DNA from 2 places in the Peribacillus sp. P4_D6 genome. Region 1 is predicted to be linked to the other one. Evidence: riboswitches for the same ligand, from Rfam matches in the RefSeq annotation. Region 1 holds a riboswitch; the other holds the start of a gene.
What was found. Region 1 has a riboswitch for preQ1 ahead of AC1DVB_RS11390 (VUT family protein). Riboswitches for the same ligand answer to the same signal wherever they lie in the genome.

Region 1 (4,721 bases):
TTTTTGACTCAGACCCCTTTCCGCTTATCGAAAATGGACAAATCATTTACAAAAGCTTAGCAAGGGCCAGAATCTCCATCGATGTTTTATTATCGGAATTAAGAAAGGAAAAAGTCGAAGATATTCAAAAAGTATCCCTCGCGCTATGGGAACCGGACGGTACCATTTCATTGTTTTTAGATCCCCAATATGAAGCAGTAACCCCAGCAGATATGCACCTGGAAACAAACGCCTTCACTTTTCCTAAAACGATTATTAAAGAGGGAAAGATTGATTCTAATGAATTGAACCGGGGCGGTAAAGAAGAAGCATGGCTGAAAAACAGAATCAAAATAACATATAATGCCGACGTGAACGATATTTTATTGGCAACTCTTGATAATAACGATACCTTAAAGGTCTTTTTCTACAAATAGATTTGCAGCCAAAATAAAATCCCCTCAAGTATAGTGTAAAGCCTACTTACGACTGTAAGCTTTTTACACGTTCAACTTAAAGGGGATCAAATATATCGCTTATTACTCCGACCAATTCAGTGTATTCAAGAACTTATACACATCTTCATACACCTGTTCACGTTCCTTGCCCAATGTGATAATATGGCCAGACTTTTCATACCAAATCAAGTGTTTATGCTGTGTATCGACTTCATTGAAAATCGCTGTAGCACTCTCCGTATAGTCGGGATCATCCAAACGCCCTTGCAGAACAAGAGTTGGAGATGTGATTAAATCTAAATTTTCACCTGTCTCATTTATAATGTTCAACACATCTTTTAGTTGAGGCATTGGCCCTTCTTCAAGCAGCTTCACTTCTGCAGCAATTTGGTCTGCATCTTTGCCCTCAAACTTCTTATACGCCTGTGCATAATTGAGCAAGCGGTTCTTTTGTCGATCGATACTTTTTCCTTGCGTCGGAGCGCACATTGAAACTACCCCTTTTACAGGCAATTCAATTCCCACTTTTAATGAGAACACTCCCCCTAAAGAAATTCCTACAACTGCAATTTCCTCATAGCCTTCTTCTTTTAGGAAATTATAGCCATTAACTACATCTCCCCACCATTCCTTTGGACCAGTTTTAGCAAGTTCCTCGGCTGATACTCCGTGCCCACTATAAAGAGGTCCGTGGCAAGTATAGTCGAGATCATTTAAGTACTTCCCTAATTTTTTCATATCTCCTGTACTTCCGGTAAACCCGTGAAGCAGAAGAACTGCTCTCTTTCCACCTATATATGTGAATGACTCAGGTGCTTTCACTTTCATCTATCTAGGACCTTCTTTCTTTGCTCTTGTTGATAAATAGAATCTAAATGATTTTCGAAAAAAAATCAATTAATACCCCTTGAGTAGTGATTCTTCTATCCTATTCCGTATTTTCATTAAGACAATTAAATCATATATATAGTATCCTTACCACACTCTTCACAACTCATCCGTTCCGAAGCACATTTTACTATGATTAAATTTATTTAGCAATCGTCATTTAACTATTTTTTTTAAGAAAAGTAAAATGCACCTTGTGATACGATGTACAACGTATTACACTTTAAAAATGAAAAGGAGGAGATTTTATATGGATAAAGAATTAATGAAGGGAAGCATTGACCTCCTTTTGCTTTCACTTCTATCGCAAAAAAAGCTTTACGGCTATGAAATAACGAAAATCCTGAAGCAAATGAGCAAGGGCAACTATGAAATAAGTGAAGGCACCCTCTACCCTGCCCTTAAACGATTAGAAAAAAAAGAATTCATAAAAGGACATTGGAAAGAGTCCGAATCATGCCGCAGGAAATATTATCATGTCACCGAAAATGGACAAACCGAACTTGAGCGGAAACGCGAATGCTTTTTCTTCCTGGAAAAATTAGTTCGAAAAAGCTCACAGCAATTCTAAACCAAATAAAAAGCTTCCTGCACTTAATGGAACGGCCCAGGAAGCTTTTTTTGCTGTTTTACTCGTGAATTTGGACTGTTTACTCGTGAATTCGCACTGCACACTTAGTTTTCGCACGCTTACTCGGGAATTTCGCACTGCACACTTAGTTCGCGCTGTTTACTCGTGAATTCGGACTGTTTACTCGTGGGTTTCGCACTTTTACTCGTGAATTTGGACTGTTTACTCGTGAGTTTCGCACTTTTACTCGTGAGTTTTGCTCTTTTACTCGTGAATTCGTACTGCACACTTAGTTCGCACTTTTACTCGTGAATTTGGACTGTTTACTCGTGAATTTTGCACTTTTACTCGTGAGTTTGGACTGTTTACTCGTGAATTCGCACTGTTTACTCGTGAGTCACTTCAATCACGCAAAAAAGGACCTAATCAGGTCCTTTTTTTGTCTATTCCTTTATGCTTGCGATAATTGGCGCAGGAGAGCTTCATGCATTCCCCTTGTACATGCGGGCCATATTTTTCACGAAAGGCCTCGAGGCAATAGCATTTTTCTTCTTCTTTTTTGGTTCCATCCATCAAGTGCATCCCTCCTAACATTTAACTGGAGACTACACGTTTCTCCAGTTCTACGTTGATTCGTCCCAACAATATGGCACCAATGGACTGAATGATCGTTTTAACGATGATTTGGCCGATGACCGCAGCGGGTACCGCTTCCCATGGCAATATATTGGCACCCAGAGGACTTAGGCCAATCACGACAAATATCACCGAATCGAAAAATCCTCCAACGATCCCGCTGTAAAATACCCTCCAACTCATCGGGAGCTTTAAACGGGTATAAATTTCCGTATCCGCTGTTTCTGCGACCACGAAGGATAAAGCGGAAGCAAACACAATCAGTAACGTATCTCCTAATAAAAATGATACACATGCAGATAAAATAAGTGCAGTGACGATGCATATATAGGTCTTTACGCGGCCGAATTTATTCTGGACCAGATCTCGGAAGATGAAGGTTCCCCCGATGAGCAATGTCCCCATCGGGATGATGAACATGCCAAAATGTAATGGCGCAAAAGCTGCTGTAACCACATTCGCCGTGATGATGGATACTAAATACAATAAAATTCTTAACATTTCTTGATTCTCCTTATACAGAAAAAACAGCACCCTAAGAAAGAGCCCTGTTCTCCTTAGTTTTTTTGAGAGGGTAGCTAGAACCTCTTCCGCCCGGGCGGATTATCATTTTCCTTATTCATCGTAGCTTGAAAGCGGTTGGAAATCAAGAAGTTTCCATACCGTCGATTTTAGTATGTTTTCGCGGTTACCGATTGATTTAGCCATTTATTTCAATGTCCCTGTTTCCCCTTTTGCCGATTTCTGTCGCATAAAACTGCTTGACCGGCTGTATACAAAAGCCGAAAATCAAAGATAGAGTCATGTACTTTATTTGGCGAGGAGAAAAAGAATGATGAAAAAAACTACGTTTGTCTATCCTATTTATATCGCAACCACACCAGAGAAGCTTTGGGAAGCCTTGACGAGTGGTGAAGTCACGGAGAAATACCACTTCGGATTACAAGTACAGTCTGACTGGCAAGAAGGGTCGGCAGTTCAATATTTGCTGGATGATGGGCGGATTACTGATCATGGGCATGTACTTAAATGCGAGCCGTTGCACCTGCTCTCGTTTACATGGATCATGGCAGGAGACGAAACCCCTCGCCAGCAGCCTACACGGGTCACTTTTGAATTACAGAAAATGGACGATTCGACTGTGAAGTTAACTCTTAGGCATGAGGAGCTATTGGAGACAGATTTCGTCTATGATGACAATTCCTTTGAAGGCTTGAATAATGGATGGCCAGCCCTTTTAAGTAACCTGAAGAGCTTGCTTGAAACTGGACGGACCCTGCCGCCCATATCAGTAGACTGGGATAATGGAAAACAATAAAAACAAATCGAAAGAGAGTTGAGTTAGTTATGGATACTCAAATCATCACGAAATTCAAGATCGTCAAGCCAACGAATGAAGTGTTTGAAGCCATAGTGAATCCTGAAAAAATCGGGAATTTCTGGTTCTCATCGAGTTCGGAAAGATGGGAAAAAGGCCGGACGCCTACATTGAGATACAACGAATACGATGCTGAAGTGGTCATTCATGTATTGGAAGTAGAGGAAAATAGGAAAATCGTGTTTGCATGGGGCGGAAATGATCAAGAAACGATTGTTGCCATTACACTAAAAGAGTTGGATAAAACGAGTACGATCATTGAAGTGAACGAATCAGGATTGAGTGAAGACGACCCTGAAATAATAAACAAAATGATCGGACAAAAAGAAGGTTGGGTATATACATTAACCTGTTTAAAGGGTTATTTAGAAAATGGCGTCACTACTTTGAGAGCATCATTAGTTTTTTAATAAATTGCATAAACCCTCAATAATCTGGGGGTTTATCCTTTGCAACACTGGTGAAACAAATGGCATAATCCCACTTAAAAACAGTACTATATAGTTCAAACTAATAATTGACATTTAAAAATCCGTGAGCTATCATCCTAATTAACCAGTGGTCAATTAATAAGGAGGTGATAAGATGTCGCCAAGGAAATCGGCAGGTCAAGAATTATCCAGGGACATGGTGTTGAATGAAGCTAGAAACCTTTTTGCAGCGTTAGGGTATTCGAATGTCTCGATGAGGCAATTGGCTAAATCATTGGATTGCAGCCATGGAGCCATTTATTATCATTTTAAAAACAAGGCGGAAATATTTTATAGTTTGGTGAAAACGGATTTTTCCGTTTTAAATTCTTCAATCGATG
Region 2 (4,721 bases), on a different contig from region 1:
ATCAAGGCAAGATCATGTTCCACATTCACTTCATCGGCATGAAGCTCTTTCTTGATTCGGGAAATGATTTTCTTTTCGGCATCCCCTTTCATCTGGTCCTGCCTTAGAATAAGCGTCACATCATCGATGCCTGATGGAATATGCTCATATGAAACTCCATAATCCTCGAGGATGTGCAGCAGTTTCCGGCCAAAACCAACTTCCCGGTTCATCAAATATTTGCTAATGTAAATACTGCAAAATCCTTTATCACTTGCAATCCCAATAACAGGCCCGTTCGTATTATCCCGTGTATTCACAATGCGGGTCCCTTGTGCCGCCGGATTGTTCGTATTCTGGATATGGACAGGTATTCCCGCCCGGAATGCAGGAATCAGCGCCTCATCATGAAATACCGAGAAACCTGCATAAGAAAGCTCACGCATCTCACGATAGGTTAGTTCCCGGATTCCCTTCGGATTGGAAACCACATTTGGATTCACCGCATAAACGGCATCCACGTCCGTAAAGTTCTCATACAAATCAGCTTTGACCCCATTAGCAAGAATCGAACCCGTAATATCGGAACCGCTTCTTGAGAAGGTTAACACATCACCATCTAACGTATATCCGAAGAATCCTGGGAATACAACGATTCCCGGCTCATCACGCAGAGCATATAACCTATCATAAGACTCTGGCAGCACCCTGGTAAATCCACCTTCATCCGTTACGATCAAGCCTGCCTTCTTCGGATTGATATACTGTGCCTCCACTCCAAGGCTTTGGAAATAACCTGCGACCAGCTTCGCATTATTATCCTCGCCACCTGCCTTCAAGGCATCCAGATAGCGCTTTGGGTTAGTTTGATCTGCATGCAGCAGCGCCATTAAATTTTCATGAATCCCTGTGATGACACTCTCGGATATATCCAACTCTTCCGCAATGCTCGCATAGCGGGATACAACATCTTCTATCAAATGCTCTCCGTTATCCCCGCGCAGCTGCTGTTCCGCAGCTTCAATCAATAAATCCGTCACCTTTATATCATCGGAATTGCGTTTTCCTGGAGCGGAAACGACCACAATCTTCCTCTCTGGATCAGAAACAACAATTTCGAATACCTTCCTCAACTGATCACCTGACGCAAGTGAACTTCCACCAAACTTTGCAACTTTCATCTCGACATCCCCTATTTTCGTAAATATTCTGTCAAAATTAACTCTCCCTATTATTACGCTTTTTCTCGAAACAATCAAGTGGAAATTCCATTATAGAAGGACATTTGTACTTTTAAAAAGGACAGAATAACAGGACCACTGATCGAAATTAGCTATAAACTAAAAAAAGACAACGGGCATATGCCCATTGTCCCTCCTATTCTTTAGCGATTATCCACGGTTTCCGGGTATAAGTCATGATTCATCAAGCGGTAATTCGCCATTTCCTCATACTTCGTACCTGGTTTCCCGTAATTCGTGTAAGGGTCGATGGAAATTCCGCCCCTAGGTGTAAACTTGCCCCAGACTTCAATATATTTAGGGTCCATCAATTCGATTAAATCATTCATGATGATGTTCATGCAGTCTTCATGGAAATCACCATGATTGCGGAAGCTGAATAAGTAGAGTTTCAAAGACTTACTTTCCACCATTTTCACACTTGGAATATAGCTGATGTAAATGGTAGCAAAGTCCGGCTGGCCCGTGATTGGACATAAACTAGTGAATTCCGGGCAATTGAATTTGACGAAATAGTCCCGGTTCGGATGCTTGTTATCGAATGACTCAAGGATTTCAGGAGCATAGTCGAATGTATATTTTGTTCCTTGATTCCCAAGCAGTGTGATATCTTTTTTTAATTCTTCTTCTTTTCTTCCAGACATGAAAAGTCCTCCTAATCCCACATTTCAGGGAGATTCATAAAATGGGCCTCTATATAACAAAAACCATATCTCCTCAAAGATATGGTTGATTCGCAAAAAATATCAAAGCCATAGTTTTTTTAAGAGGGTGATGCTATGAACCTCTCCCGTTTATCGGGAAATATTTTAAAATTGTCATAGTAAATATAGAAAAAAATATCTAATCTGTCAATCATACATTTTAAATTTGGTTTGATTCCTAAGGGCATTCAGCTTAAAATGTAGAAGAAGTTTATCCTACATGAAGGAAGAGATTAAGTCAATGTGGATTTTTGCAGCACTCATCACGAGTTTATGTTTCGGAATCAATAATAGCATTTTTAAATGGAGCAGCGGAAAAGGGTATTCCAAGATACATATCCAATTTTTCTTTTATTTTTCAGCTTTTATTTTGTCCATTGTTTATGGAGTATCAATGGATGGTTTGCAGCTGAACTGGCTGTCCATCATGCTTGGTGCAGCAATTGGTGTACTGAACGCCAATGGTAACATCCAGATGGCAAGCGCCTTTGAAAAAGGTCCGGCAAGCTTGACATCTCCATTAATCGCAGCGAATGCCATATTCCCCATTCTCTGTGCAGCTTTAATTTTTCACGAACATATTTCTTCCTTGCAGTGGAGTGGAATCGCCTGCATGTTTATCGCTACATTAGTCATCCAATATACACCTAATGCAAAAGGTAATCATCAATATGTCCCATGGATGATGCACACATTACTCTCCATCTTATCTTTTGGTGTGCTCGGCATTCTTATGACGACATCAACTCGTCTTCAATTAAACTCCCTTGATATCCTTGTATCAATGTATGGAGGCGGAATGCTTTATCTTCTTTCGGCTCTAGCCTTTAAAAAAGAAAAAATCAAGCTAAAGGAAGTCAAAATCGGTTCCTTAGTAGGCTTTTTAAGCATGATAGGCTATGGATGTTATTTCTTTGCGTTGAACACTGGCATCGCAAGCATCATTTTCCCTGTCGTCAGCCTGAACTGTTTGGTTGTCGTATTCGCTGGATGTTATATATTCAAGGAAAAACTAAAAAACTATCAAATTGCTGGTGTCCTTGCAGCATTAATCGGTATTATTTTAACTAAAATATGAATATAGTTCGTTTTAAAAAAACAACCTGGCTTTCATGTATACAAGCCAGGTCGTTTTTTAAAAAACCTGAAAATGGGGCATGTCAAAAAAAAGTGTTGACACTTCACTTAAAATATCAGATAATTTTGAATATTAATTCACACGATTTTAGCTTTTGAAATGTTTGATTATCCTTCTGCTCCGGGTATAAAAGAAATAGGTACAACCACCTCATTTAATTCTGAATTAGGAAAGGAAAGATGCATAATGGTAAAAGTTACAGTAACAGTTGATTTCCAAGGAAAATCTTATCAAACTAACGTCCTTGCTAAACCGGGTACTGATCATGAAGTAATTTTACAACAAGCCCTTCATCAAGTTGAAAAACAATGGAAAGCATAAAAAAGCAGGCATCGCAATAGATACCTGCTTTTTTATTCCCTTAAATACTATCCCAAATACTTTTCATATGCACGATTAACGACCCTCTTGCAATCCCCTCCTACTTAATAACACTTTTAATTGTTTTTTTCAAAAGGCACTAAAATCAAGATGCCAGTTTGTGTACCAGAACTTTTATAATGAAAAAATATCCTTGAAATGGAATTATATTAAAAGCCTTATAAAAAAGAAGGTATTTTTAAGGCCCGTCTCAGCTGTAGACAATTTAACCGTTAATTTCCACTCCAGGCACTCGCTTTCCGCGGGCGGTCCGGGAACCTCCCCGGTGCCTTTGCGCCCGCGGTGTCTCCCTTGGACTCGCTTTTCCCGCAGGAGTCTCGCACACCCGCTCCAATCAACTATGTTTTAACCCTTTTGTTTACAAACTCAAAGACGGTCTTTTAAGGACCGTCTTTTTAATGTTCTATTAAACTAAATTTCTTATTAATGGCATGGAACGTTCTTGGAGGCTATCGGAAAATAGACTATAAGAAATGAGCTTCTTCTTGTACCGTTTAACTACATCCACGCGGTCGCTGTAAATATATAGAAATAACCTAACATCCTTTTTGCCTCTTTTAGTATCAATGACCAATGGAGTCCCACTATTATCTGGATGTAAAAACAATTCCTCATTCCCCGGGAATATATGATTTCCCTTCAAAAATCTAGTGCTATTAAAATAATTAATAACTTGAATTTTTTCTTCACCTTCCAAACGTTTTCCGTCAAAGGTTACGATCGCATTCCCGCCACTAATTTCTGAATGTATTTTAAATTTACTGATAATCCAATTAACTGCATCTGTTGGAAGACAGGAAACCAATATTTTTAACAAACTTAAGATGATTGTCACAATCAAAACCGGCAATGTCAATTCATCATCTCCGCTACATTTATTAATTAATTCATATATAACTTATTATATCAAAAGTGGCTGATCGTTTTCTTACTTGATGTGTCCGTTCTATTAACGTTTTACCCCAGTAACACATTGCACTTAAACACACGGGAATGCTTCAAAAGTGAAAATCCCCATTTATAAATATAATGTTGTGAAATGGTTATACTAAACAAATGGATAGCCACATCCTTGTTAACCAAACTTCCATGAATGAAATGGATAGGCCGGTATAAGAATTAACATACAAAAAAAACTGGACGTCATCAAGACGCCCAGCTTTTCCAGAATCGATTATTGGTATCCCCAAATCATTGTTAGCATTGTACCGAAAATTGTAACCAATGCAACGAACAATCCGTAATAAACGTTTGTGTAAATCGATGCTTTATCTTCAG

Region 2: linked by a shared signal. The riboswitch ahead of queF (preQ(1) synthase) and the one ahead of AC1DVB_RS11390 (VUT family protein) in region 1 are both predicted to bind preQ1.

What each region holds. Positions count from the first base shown of each region.
Region 1 covers NZ_JBFUIQ010000028.1:7,084-11,804, forward strand. Annotated here, with positions in the region: gene AC1DVB_RS11370 (DUF421 domain-containing protein) at 1-416, shown strand, start outside; gene AC1DVB_RS11375 (alpha/beta hydrolase) at 519-1,265, opposite strand; gene AC1DVB_RS11380 (PadR family transcriptional regulator) at 1,576-1,896, shown strand; gene AC1DVB_RS11385 (hypothetical protein) at 2,323-2,469, opposite strand; gene AC1DVB_RS11390 (VUT family protein) at 2,491-3,033, opposite strand; PreQ1 riboswitch class I at 3,084-3,126, opposite strand; gene AC1DVB_RS11395 (SRPBCC family protein) at 3,365-3,850, shown strand; gene AC1DVB_RS11400 (SRPBCC family protein) at 3,880-4,320, shown strand; gene AC1DVB_RS11405 (TetR/AcrR family transcriptional regulator) at 4,496-4,721, shown strand, end outside.
Region 2 covers NZ_JBFUIQ010000013.1:22,883-27,603, forward strand. Annotated here, with positions in the region: gene AC1DVB_RS06825 (aspartate kinase) at 1-1,160, opposite strand, end outside; gene queF (preQ(1) synthase) at 1,364-1,864, opposite strand; PreQ1 riboswitch class I at 1,969-2,014, opposite strand; gene AC1DVB_RS06835 (EamA family transporter) at 2,145-3,002, shown strand; gene AC1DVB_RS06840 (BA3454 family stress response protein) at 3,249-3,383, shown strand; gene AC1DVB_RS06845 (YfmQ family protein) at 3,850-4,299, opposite strand; gene qoxD (cytochrome aa3 quinol oxidase subunit IV) at 4,618-4,721, opposite strand, start outside.